One region of the Sinorhizobium chiapasense genome, then DNA from elsewhere that is predicted to be linked to it. Evidence: predicted binding sites of a transcription regulator. Region 1 holds the regulator's gene; each other region holds the start of a gene.
What was found. The regulator PhoB, encoded in region 1, activates phosphate uptake and scavenging genes when phosphate is short. The targets are predictions, from matches to a motif close to TGTCATNNANCTGTCAT.

Region 1 (3,105 bases):
GCGAGCTTGAACGCGCGGATTCCGATGTGCGAAAAAACCTCCAGCGGGGGCTTGCAAAAATGCAACGGCCAGCCAGCAAGTTGGGGAAAACTCCGAAATCGATTCGGCGCGATTCCCGCGACTCTTGCCACGGAGTCACCCTGCCAGTAGGTTAATATTCAATTACTAGACGCATGCGGCGGACCTAGTCACCAAAAGAGTTATCGCGTTGCAGCTCCGGAGTTTTTCCGGAGCGTGGTGATGGATTCTGCCATCCAACGCCGAGAACGGAGAGTGCAGAAATGAACTGGACTGACGAGCGGGTGGAGAAACTGAAGAAGCTGTGGTCCGAGGGCTTGAGCGCCAGCCAGATTGCGGCACAACTGGGCGGCGTAAGCCGCAACGCCGTGATCGGCAAGGTTCACCGGTTGAGCTTGCCGGGCCGAGCCAAGGCCGGCGGCGCGACCACTGCCGCACGCCCGAAGCGCACCACGTCGGCCCCCCGGGCGCCGAACTATGCCGCGCGCGTCGCCACCCGCACCGTCACCCGCACCGCTGGCGCCACTGTCCTCAAGGAAGAGATCGAAGTCGATCTCGTCGCCGATCAGGACCTCGAACTCGCACCGAACGTCGTCGTCCCGATGTCGCGACGCCTCGGCCTGACGGAACTCACGGAGCGCACCTGCAAGTGGCCGATCGGCGACCCCCTGAAGGAGGAGTTCCATTTCTGCGGCAACGACTCACCGGAATCGTCGCCCTATTGCAGCTATCACACGCGGCTCGCCTATCAGCCTTCCGGCGAACGCCGGCGCATGCGCTGACCGGCCTCGCGCGAACGCAATTGAAAAAGGGGCGGTGACGCCCCTTTTTTTGATGTCCATCGAAGGATGGCCGCCGGCCTTCAGCTTTCAAGCGAATAGCCGGCGCCGCGCACGGTGCGAATGACATCGGGCATGTTCGAGAAATTCAGCGCCTTGCGCAGACGGCCGACATGCACATCCACGGTGCGCTCGTCGACATAGATGTCATGTCCCCAGACGCCGTCGAGCAGCTGCGAACGCGAGAAGACGCGCCCTGGCGAGGACATCAGGAACTCCAGGAGCCGGAACTCCGTCGGTCCGAGCCGGACTTCGCGGCTGCGTCTGTGGACGCGGTGCGTCTCGCGATCGAGCTCGATGTCGCCGCAACGCAACACCGTCGAAAGCACCTCGGGCTTGGCACGCCTGAGCATCGCCTTCACCCTCGCCATCAGTTCCGGTGTCGAAAACGGCTTGACGACATAGTCGTCCGCGCCGGTAGCGAGACCACGAACCCGCTCGCTTTCCTCGCCACGCGCGGTCAGCATGATGATCGGCAGGCGCTCCGTTTCCGGCCGCTGCCGCAGTCGGCGGCAAAGTTCGATGCCGGAGACGCCGGGCAGCATCCAGTCGAGGATCAGGAGATCGGGCAGCCGCTCCTGAAGGCGGATTTCAGCTTCATCTCCGCGCAAGATCGTATCGACGTCGAAACCTTCGGCCTCGAGATTGTAGCGCAGGAGGACGCTCAGCGCCTCCTCGTCCTCGACAACAGCTATCTTCGGCAACATTCGGTCATGCTCCTTCCCACGCGCGGGTGCCATCATGCCACCGCGACACTCTGTGGGCCGCGAAAGATCGCGACCGGACAAGATTAACGCATGCAAACCAAGGCATGCGGCTATCGGGCTCTCGGGCGCCCTAGAGCGCCGTGCGTTCAAAATGAACGCACAAAGGACGCTCTAGCACTTTGATTCTAGAGCATCTTATCCGCTTCCAGTGATTCCACTTGAAAGCGGGATGCTCTAGTCCGTTACTGAGCCCAGCGTCGACGTATTATCGTCCTTCGGCCGCTCACCCTGCGGCTGGGCGCCCGTCGCCATGTAATAGATCGTTTCGGCAATGTTGGTCGCGTGGTCGCCGATACGCTCGATGTTCTTGGCGCAGAAGAGCAGATGCGTGCACGGGGTGATGTTGCGCGGATCTTCCATCATATAGGTCAGCAGTTCGCGGAAAAGCGACGTATAGATCGCGTCGATCTCTTCATCGCGCTCGCGGATGCGGTTCGCCTTTTCCGGCGAGCGAGAGGCGTAGACGTCGAGCACCTCCTTGAGCTGGACCAGGGCCAGCTCCGCCAGATGCTCCAGGCCACGCGCGAGCTTGCGCGGGATGCCGGATCCGGCGACCGCGATCACGCGCTTGGCGGTGTTCTTGCCGAGGTCGCCAACGCGCTCCAGGTCCGCCGCAATTCGAATGGACCCCATGATCTCGCGCAGGTCGGATGCGACCGGCTGGCGCTTGGCGATGGTTACGATCGCCTTCTCACCGATTTGTCGCTCGGCGTCGTCGAGGATCGCGTCGTCGGAAATCACCTTCTGCGCCAGCGCCAGGTCGGAATTCACCAGCGCCCGGACGGAATCCGCCACCATCTGTTCGGCCTGCCCACCCATTTCCGAGACGCGGCGCGTCAGATATTTAAGCTCGTCGTCAAATGCCGACATGATGTGTGTGGATGACATGTTTCGTTCCTTGAATTCGTAACCCGGTTGACTGGAACGCCATGCGCTCAATGAACCCACAAAGGACGCTCCAGCGCTTAGATTCTAGAGCATCTTATCCGCTTTCAGCGATTCCACTTGAAAGCGGGATGCTCTAGTCGCCTGGCTTAACCGAACCGACCCATGATGTAGTCCTGCGTGCGCTGGTCATCGGGATTGGTGAACATCTTGTCCGTATCGTTCTCCTCGACGAGATTGCCGAGATGGAACATGGCGGTGCGCTGCGAAACGCGCGCGGCCTGCTGCATCGAATGGGTCACGATAACGATCGTGAAGTTGGCGCGCAGTTCGTGGATGAGTTCCTCGACCTTCGCGGTGGCGATCGGATCGAGCGCCGAACAGGGCTCGTCCATCAGGATCACTTCGGGGCTGACCGCAACGGCACGCGCAATGCATAGGCGCTGCTGCTGGCCGCCGGAAAGGCCGGTGCCCGGCTCTTGCAGGCGATCCTTGACCTCGTTGAAAAGGCCGGCCTTCTGCAGGCTCGTTTCGACGATTTCGTCGAAATCCGCTTTCGTGCGGGCGAGGCCGTGAATGCGAGGGCCATAGGCGAC
Region 2 (3,105 bases), on a different replicon from region 1:
GGGAAGTTCGTCCTTCAACTTCATGGCGCCGAATGCGGCGCTCGGCGATGCCCAAACGGCCCAGGCACCGGACCGCATCGAGACCCGTAGCGAAGAGGTCGTCACGCGCGCACTGATTGCCTTCGATCGGTCGACGAGCATCGAGGCTGCCAGCGGCGTGGTAAAGGCGACGCACCGCGGCGAGACGCTGATAATGACCGTGGACGGCGCCGATACGGTAACGCCGCAGGGTCCGCTGCCCCGCTGGGCCATGCAGAAGCGGCCGGGAGAAAAGATCACGCTCTCCTTCGGCCTCACCGGCTGGGCGGAGGTCGAAGGCGACGAGGTCTCGATCCGCAATCGCTTCTTCGGCTGGGCGAACTTCCTCTTCGACACCAACTCGCCGTTCTTCGGAAAGCCCTATGGCGAAGTGGCCTCGCTGATCGTCGCCGGCGAACGGATCGATCCGGCACGCTCCAACCTTTCGCTTGCTTGGAACAACATTCTCTACAATGCGGAGTGGCAGCATCTCGACGTCTGGACCAAACTGTTGCAGACGGTCGTCATGGCTTTCGTCGGCACGCTGTTCGCATCGCTGATCGCCTTTCCGCTCTGCTTCCTCGCCGCGCGCAACGTCACGCCGAACTTTCTTGCCAACCAACTCGCCAAGCGCTTCTTCGATTTCTTGAGGTCGGTGGACATGTTCATCTGGGCGCTGTTCTTCACGCGCGCCTTCGGCCCCGGCCCGCTTGCCGGCATCTCGGCGATCTTCTTCACCGACACCGGCACGCTCGGCAAGCTCTATTCCGAGGCGCTCGAAAACATCGACGACAAGCAGCGCGAGGGCGTGAAATCGGTCGGCGCGACGCCGATCGCGGTACAGCGCTTCGGCGTGCTGCCGCAGGTCCTCCCGGTCTTTGCCAGCCAGGCACTCTATTTCTGGGAATCGAACACCCGCTCGGCGACGATCATCGGCGCCGTCGGCGCCGGCGGCATCGGGCTCAAATTGTGGGAGGCGATGCGCACCAACTCCGATTGGGAAAATGTCGCCTACATGGTGCTTCTGATCTTGATAGTTGTCTTCATTTTCGACAGCATCTCAAACGCGTGCCGCTCGCGGCTGATGGGACGCAAGACGCATTAGAATCAGAGCGGGAGGCGGGCGGAAGCCGCACACACTTTTCCTCGGCCGCTCCGCCCCGAATTGCGTTTCGCACCGAAGTCATCATGATGTTGTCATGCAAATCGGCTAGCTGCGCATCGCACCCCGCGAACATCGACCCGCCGGACGGCGGGCCGGTCGATACAGAAAGTGAGACCCGTGCGTTATGCAATCTATTTCGCGCCGCCGGCCGATGACCGGCTGACGCAGACCGCAGCCCGTTGGCTTGGCCGCGACGCCTTTGTCGACGGAGCACTCAGCTGGCCGGAAGTCCCGGCGCTCGGGCGCGAAAATCAGATGGCGTTGACGGCAGATCCGCGCCGATACGGCTTTCACGGAACGTTGAAGGCGCCGTTCGAGCTCGCAGAAGGCAAGGGCGAAGCGGATCTGCTCGCGGCCTTCGACGAGTTTGCGGCGGAGATCGAACCCTTCGACGTGCCGCGGATCGTGCTTCACCAGATCGGTCCCTTTTTCGCGCTGGTCGCAGCCGAAGACTGCCAGCCTCTTCAAAACCTGGCGGAACAGGCCGTTCGCCGTTTCGAGCCGTTCCGGGCGCCGCTATCGGACGCCGATGTCGGTCGCCGCAATCCGGAGAAGCTCACGCTGCGTCAGCGGGAATATCTTACGACGTGGGGTTACCCTTACGTCTTTGAGGAATTTCAGTTCCACTTGACGCTGACGGGACCGGTGCCGACGGAGACGGAAGGAGTGATGCGCGAGACGCTCACCGCCGCATTCGAGGAGTTCATCGGCAAGCCGCTCGACGTTTCGACCGTGGCACTTTTCGTCGAGCCCCATCGCGGCGCGCCGTTTACGGTTCATTCCCTACTGCCGCTTGGCGGCGCGTCCCAACGAAAGATCGCATGAGATGAGCAAAGAACAGGTTTTGAGCAACGCCCGCATCGTTCTCGAGGACAGGATCGTCAACGGTTCCGTCCTCATCCGTGACGGTCGCATCGCCGACATTTCGGAAGGGGCAAGCAGCGCGGGCGAAGATTTTGACGGCGACTACCTACTGCCCGGCCTGATCGAACTCCACACCGATCATCTGGAGGCGCACTACTCGCCGCGCCCGGGCGTGCGCTGGCTGAAGATCGCGGCGATCCAGGCCCATGACGCCCAGGTCGTCACCTCCGGCATCACCACGGTCTTCGACTGCCTGCGTCTGGGTTCGGACGAGGATGGCGGCTTCCAGAAGGGCGAGATGCGCAGCATGGCCGACGCCCTGGCACAGGCTAAGGAGGAAGGCCGCTTGCGCGCCGACCACCTCATCCATCTGCGTTGCGAAGTTTCGACCTCCGACGTCCTCGAGCATTACGAGGACTTTCAACAAGACCCGCAAGTTCGGCTCGTCTCGCTGATGGACCACGCGCCGGGACAGCGTCAGTTCCAGACGATGGATCAGTACACGCTCTACTACAAGACGAAGCGCGGCCTTTCGGACGAGGCCTTCACCGAGTTCGTCGAGCGCCAGCAGGCGCTTTCCGCCCGGTACGCCGCGCCACATCGTACGGCGCTGGCGAAGGCGTGCGCCGAACGCGGCATCACCATTGCCAGCCATGACGACGCGACGGTGGCGCATGTCGAGGAATCGATCGGCTACGGCATCCGCTTGGCGGAATTCCCGACGAGCTTCGAGGCAGCCGAAGCCTCGCATCGCGCCGGCCTGAGCGTTCTGATGGGCGCGCCCAATATCGTGCGCGGCAAGTCTCATTCCGGCAACATCGCCGCCCGCGATCTCGCCGAGCGTGGTGTTCTCGATGTGCTTTCCTCCGATTATGTGCCTTTCAGCCTCATCCATGCGCCGTTCGTTCTGGCTGACGAGGTCGAGGCGATCGATCTGCCGCAGGCGATCGCCATGGTAACAGCGACGCCGGCGCGCACCGTCGGTCTCGACGATCGCGGCCGGATTGCTGTCGGACTGCGCGCCGATATCGCGCGCGTCCATCGCCGTGAGGGCATTC
Region 3 (3,105 bases), 980 kb from region 1:
TCAGCTTGGCCGCTTGCCCGATCAGGTTGTCGCGCTCGATAACATAGGCATAGTCGCCGTGGACGGCGATTTCCGAAAGGCCGACCCAGCCTTCTTCCGATTTGTCGAGCGGATAGCGCACGGCGCCCCACTCCTTGCTCGCCGGCTTGTAGGAGACGAGCTTGACAAAGCCCTTCTCGTCATCCTTCCATTCACGCTGGACCACCATCCAAAGGACTTGGTTGTCCCCTTCGCCCACCGTCGCGATACCCTCGAAGCCAGAACGGGTCTCGCTTGCACGCAGCTCTGCCGGGATCGCGATTTCTTGCTTGATCTCGCCCTTCTTGTTCACGTGCAAGAGCGCATGGCTGTAGAGCTTGTCCGCATCACCTTCGGAGGCGAGCCAGAAGCCGCCTTCGCCATCATTGGCGACGCCTTCGATGTCGAGCTTCTGCGCGGGAGCGCCGTCGCGGGTGACCCGTAGCGCTTCCGTGATCAGAGTGGGCTTCTGCGTGGCATCGATCGTAAAGATCGTCGGCTGCGACGAAAATACGGAGTCGCTGACAGCGCGCAAGAAACCCGGCTTCTCTGCAACAGCCGCGAGACCGGAGAGCGCCCCGAAGCCGATCGGCAGGCCGTCCTTCTCCGCCGAGCGGATCTGCGGATAGGCCGGCTCGCCCTCCCCACGTTCATAGATCATCACGTGTGCCCGCGCACCGCCGTCCTCGACGAGGTCAGTCTCGTTGGCGGTCGCAAACAGATTGCGACCCGGGATGGCAACGGCGCCCTCGGGTCCAATCCCAGACGGCAGGAGTTGCAGCAGTTCCGGCTCGGCGCCGGTGTCCTTGTAGACGCCGACGATCGAGGCGCGCTCGGTGAGCACGAAGAAGAGCCTGTCTTCGCCGTATTGCGCCAGTTCCATGCCTTCCGGCTCGGCACCCTTTGCCGACGACCGCTTCTCGGGGTGGTGGCCGATCGCCGCGATCGCATGTTCGAGGGCTGCACCGGATTCGAACAGTACCTTGCCGGTCGTATCGAAGATGGTGAAGCCGCGCGCGCCGCCTTCGTAGTCGCCCTCGTTGGCAACAACCAGGCGGTTGTCGTCGAGCCACTTCACGGCATCCGGTTCCCGCTTTACGCCGGCCTGCTCGCCGGTGAACGAGATGGCGCCGTCACGCTTGGTGTCGATGTTCTTGAGATCGACGGTGCCTGCGGAGAAATGCGCCTTTACGCTCGCGGACTTGCCGTCGATGATGACGAGGTGATTGTTTTCCTGCAGCGTCAGGGCGATTTCGTCCTTGCCGTTGAAGGCGACGAATTCCGGCTCCGGATCTTCGCCGGCTATCTCGGCGAGACCGGTCAGCGCCACATGCTTGATGCTCGAGCAATCCGCGACGCCGTCCTTCAGAGAGAGGATGACGATATCGCCGGCCGGCATCTGCGGAATCTTGCCGTCGTTCACGTCCTCGTCACGCTCGTTCTCGATCGCGATTGCGGCAAGCGTCTTGTCCTTGTTGACCGCAACCGAGTCCGGCTGTCCGCCAAGGTCGCAGGTCGTGTCGATCTTCTTCGTCGCAAGGTCGACGACAGCGATGAGGCCGGAGGGCTTGGTGAAGCTTTCGCGCGTATTGACGGCAACAAGCGCCTTCGCGCCAGCGACTGCAACGGACGTCGGCTCGCCATCGAAAGATACGATGCCGCCTGCCTTCGGTGCCTTAGCATCGGTGATGTCGATGAAGCCGATGCGCTTTCCGGGACTGTCGGAATAGATGAGCGTGTTGCCGTCTTCGCTTGCCGTTATGATTTCGGCCGAGGTCGCGGCTTTGCGATCCGCACCTTCCGGAAGATTATCCGCGACGGCAAAGGATGCGATGCGGTTGAAAACCTGGTCTGCGTGGACGGCAGATGCCGTCGATGCGGCGAGCGCTGCCGCCAATGCTGTGGTGATTGAAAATGTCTTCATGTGTCCCTCCGTGTCGCGACACATGGCAAATAGCCCCTGCACTGTGCCGCTGTTGGCATCCGGAATCGCTGATCGTTTTACGCGCCGGATGGGAGGCTTTTGCAACCGTCGTGTAACAGCTCAATGACACGGAGGCGGAAACGAAAAGAGGCCCGGGCGAACCGGGCCTCAGTTGATCTGCTTGCTTGCCTCCGCCATCAAGCGGCGCCGCGGCAGATGAAACATGAACCTCTCTGCTGCCTATGTTCTCACAAGGGAAACGGCAAAACAGGGTATAATGAGATGTTCGCCCGGGTTCTGGAACCCGCAAACACCAGATTAGTTGACAGCGTCCTTGAGGCCTTTGCCGGCCGTGAACTTCGGCACGTTGCGGGCCGGGATGTCGACTTCCGCGCCCGTGGACGGGTTGCGGCCCTTCGAGGCTTCGCGGCGGGTCACGGAGAAGTTGCCGAAACCGACGAGGCGGATATCGCCACCGTTCTTCAGTTCAGCCTGGATGGTCTCGAAAACTGCATCAACTGCAGAAGACGCATCGGTCTTGGAAAGTCCGGCCTTCTCAGCAACGGCAGACACGAGCTCATTTTTGTTCATGTTTCCACCCCTTTCAATTGGTTCGAAACGACTGTCTTGTTAAGCCGGGGCAGCTTGCGCATCGCCCACGTCTTGCCATTCCCAATTGCGCCTAATCCCTTGGAATGCAAGGCTTGCGGAGGGTTTTTACAACAAAAAAGACCGGCAAAGTGCCGGTCTTCCTTGTTTTTCTGGCGAGGGGCGCAAGCGGGACACAGTCCCCCGCCCCTTCCCGGGCTTGATCAGTGCGCGATCGAAGCGCCGGCTTCGTCCTGCGAATCGACCGATGCGACCGGCGCCGGCTGGTTCGCCGGGTCCCACTCGATCGGTTCGGGGCGACGCGTCAGGGCATGTTCGAGCACCTCGCCCATCCGCGAAACGGGGATGATTTCGAGGTTGTTCTTCACATTGTCCGGGATCTCGGCGAGATCCTTGGCGTTCTCCTCGGGGATCAGCACCTTCTTGATACCGCCGCGCAGAGCCGCCAACAGCTTCTCCTTCAGACCACCGATCGGCAGCACGCGACCCCGCAGGGTGATCTCGCCGGTCATCGCTACGTCCTTGGAGATCGGAATGCCGGTCATCACCGAGAC
Region 4 (3,105 bases), 650 kb from region 1:
ATGAGCCATTTCTTTTTTATCCGCCGCTATTTCTTCCGCACCTGGCTCGGATGCAAGAGGCGCCGCATCTGCACCATGGCCATCGGCGTCGCGAGGCTCGAGGCATCCTGCTCGAGCGTCAGCTCGTCGGCATCGCGTTTGCGGCTGCGGGCAATGATCTCGAACACGCTGGCGGTCGCCATCTGCAGCGCCCGCTCTTCCGGAAGCCCCTGGAGCAGCCGCGACAGAAACACGGCCGCCAACAGATCGCCGGTGCCCTTCGGCGGATTGTCGACCAATCGGTGTTCGGCGAGCAGCGCATGACTGCCGGACAGGTAGAGATTGCCCGTGCCACCGGTCATCATCGGGATCGCCGAGGTCACCAGCACGCGTGAAGGTCCGAGACCGAGTGCCGCGTCGAGGATCGCCGTATTCGTTTCAAGTGCTGCCCCGACGAGCCAGGAGAGCTCGAACCGGTTGGGGGTCGCAAGTGTCGCCAGCGGCAGCAGCCGGTCGCGCACCGCGGCCGCGATTTCGGCCGAAACATAAAGGCCGTTGCCGTCGCCGATGACGGGATCGCACGCATACAGAAGCTCTGGATTGCGCTGGCGCAACGCCGTCACCAGTTGCGCAACCCCGTCGACCTGGCCCGGCGAGCCCAGATAGCCTGACAGAACGGCCCGGATTTCACCAATCCAGCGCGCATTGACGAGATCATCGATGATCGATCGGAAGTCCGTGTCGGCGATCGTCACCCGTGTCGAGCGGCCGTGACCCGGATGCCATGGCAGGATCACCGTCGGCACGGCCCAGACGCGATGCCCGAGCGTCTCCAGTGCGAAGACTGCAGCCCGGTTGCCGACGGTGCCGCGAACCACATGGCTTGAAATGACGATGACGGCGCCGGGTGCTGCAGGCATTTCGGGCATCGGACAATTCCACTTCTTCGAATCGAAGTGTGATCGCGCGACTGTCACTGGCCTGTCAACAGGGCGTGTCAGACAGGGACGGAAACAGCACTTCGGCGTTTTCGTTCGTTTCTACGGTTTTTCGAGCAATTTTTGCAAAATCGCCTTCGATTTAAATGGATTTAGGCCGAAATCGCGTGAATTTCTCCAAACTTCGGCTCGATTTTGCCGAAATCGAGCATAAAACGGTCGCCATTGGCCATGGTTCTGATAGGTTCTTCTATCACGAATGGGGAGAGAGTTCATGGGCGTGAAATACAATCCGAAACGGGACAGGCATATCGACGCGGCCAAGGCGGCTGCAAGCAAGATCGGCGCCGAGGCGCTGGCGCCTGAGATCCTCTTCGGCGGGGCAAGCAATGACGACCTCGATCTCTACACCGCCGACATGCTGGCGCTGACCGCCGCGCATGCGCGCAAGGAACTGGCGCGCTGGGACGGCGGCAAGCCGCAGGTTTCGGTCGAAACCGTACCAGGGGTCGCGCCGGGTGGCACCGATGTCTCGATCATCGCCGTCACCGAACGCAACATGCCGTTCCTCTATGATTCGGTCATGGGCGAGGTGACGAGCACCCACCGCGACATCCACCTCGCGATCCATCCCATTCTGGTCATGGAACCCGGCAAAGCCATCAAGCTGTTCGATCCGGAAGAGGAAAGCGACCCGGCCCACCGGGTGAGCCATATCCAGATCCACTTGAACAAGCTCGCGCCGCTCGAAGCGCGTTCGCTGAGCAAGCGCATTGCCGAGGTGTTGGAGCAGGTCCATCAGGCCGTCCACGACTGGCCGGCGATGACGGCATTGCTTAAGCAGGCGATGCAGGAACTGGAAGACTACAATGCGTCGCGCAAGAAGAGTGATCGTGACGAGGCGCTCGCTTTCCTTCGCTGGCTAAGGGACAACAATTTCACCTTCCTCGGTATGCGGGAGTACACCTATTCCGGCAAGGGCGAGAAGGCGAAGGTCGAACGCGGCAAGGGCAGGGGCCTCGGCCTTCTCTCCAATCCTGACGTCCGCGTGCTGCGCCAGGGGAAGGATGCCGTGCTGACGACGCCGGAAATCCTCGCCTTCCTCGAGGGGCCCGAGTTCCTGATCGTCACCAAAGCCAATGTGAAATCCGTCGTCCACCGCCGTGCCTATATGGACTACATCGGCGTCAAGCGCTTCGACGCCTCCGGCAACGTGGTCGGTGAATTGCGCATCGTCGGCCTCTTCACGTCGACGGCCTACACCCGCCAGGCTTCGGAAATACCGTTGCTCAGGCACAAGATCGAAAAGATCATCGACCATTTCGGCTACGATCCCCAGAGCCATTCCGGCAAGATGCTGGCAAACACGCTGGAATCCTATCCGCGCGACGACCTTTTCCAGATCGACGTGGGGCTGCTCGCCGCCTTCTGCGAGCAGATCAACGAACTCAGCGATCGGCCGCGCATCAGGGTGTTGCCGCGTATCGACCACTTCGACCGCTTCGTCTCGATCCTCGTCTTCGTGCCGCGCGAGCAATATGACTCCGATGTGCGCGAGAAGATCGGCAACTATCTGAAGACGGCCTATGACGGCCGCGTTTCCGCCTATTACCCGGCCTTCCCCGAAGGCGGGCTGGCACGGGTCCATTTCATCATTGGCCGCTACGCCGGCAAGACACCGCGGGTTCCGCAGGCCAAGCTCGAGGAGGCAGTTCGCAGCATCGTCACTCGCTGGACCGATCGCTTCAACCTGCTTGCCCGCAAGGACGGCATCGAGATCGCGGTTGGCGAAGCCTATCAGGCGGCCTTCACGCCGACGGAGGCGTATGACGACCTCCACGACATCGCTGCCTGCAAGGCCGACGACCCGATCCGCATCTCGTTCTATCATAAACAGCAGGAAAGGCCGGACACACTGGAACTCAAGATCTTCCACGCGGAGGATCCGGTTTCGCTCTCGCGTCGCGTACCGCTTCTGGAAAACCTCGGCTTCCGCGTGATCAGCGAGCAGACCTACGACATCGGCGTCACCTCCCATGCGGAAGAACAACGGCACGTCGTGCTGCACGACATGGAGCTCGTTCACCGGGACGGACATGCGCTCAATCTCGCCAAGACAGGTCCGGCGCTCGAAGAGGCGTTTCTCGCCGCCTGGAACGGCACGACCGAGGACGACACCTTCAACCGT

Region 2: RB548_RS29090 (DUF1045 domain-containing protein) is a predicted target of PhoB. The motif match lies at 1,203-1,219, and genes of this name have one in related genera.
Region 3: RB548_RS05435 (esterase-like activity of phytase family protein) is a predicted target of PhoB. The motif match lies at 2,055-2,071, and genes of this name have one in related genera.
Region 4: RB548_RS18340 (NAD-glutamate dehydrogenase) is a predicted target of PhoB. The motif match lies at 951-967, and genes of this name have one in related genera.

What each region holds. Positions count from the first base shown of each region.
Region 1 is NZ_CP133148.1:156,682-159,786, reverse strand. Features, by position in the region: gene RB548_RS00740 (GcrA family cell cycle regulator) at 282-800, shown strand; gene phoB (phosphate regulon transcriptional regulator PhoB) at 881-1,564, opposite strand; gene phoU (phosphate signaling complex protein PhoU) at 1,799-2,512, opposite strand; gene pstB (phosphate ABC transporter ATP-binding protein PstB) at 2,659-3,105, opposite strand, start outside.
Region 2 is NZ_CP133152.1:949,694-952,798, forward strand. Features, by position in the region: gene phnE (phosphonate ABC transporter, permease protein PhnE) at 1-1,123, shown strand, start outside; gene RB548_RS29090 (DUF1045 domain-containing protein) at 1,301-2,008, shown strand; gene RB548_RS29095 (alpha-D-ribose 1-methylphosphonate 5-triphosphate diphosphatase) at 2,010-3,105, shown strand, end outside.
Region 3 is NZ_CP133148.1:1,134,794-1,137,898, reverse strand. Features, by position in the region: gene RB548_RS05435 (esterase-like activity of phytase family protein) at 1-1,942, opposite strand, end outside; gene hupB (DNA-binding protein HupB) at 2,261-2,533, opposite strand; gene lon (endopeptidase La) at 2,755-3,105, opposite strand, start outside.
Region 4 is NZ_CP133148.1:3,843,651-3,846,755, forward strand. Features, by position in the region: gene pdxY (pyridoxal kinase PdxY) at 27-908, opposite strand; gene RB548_RS18340 (NAD-glutamate dehydrogenase) at 1,192-3,105, shown strand, end outside.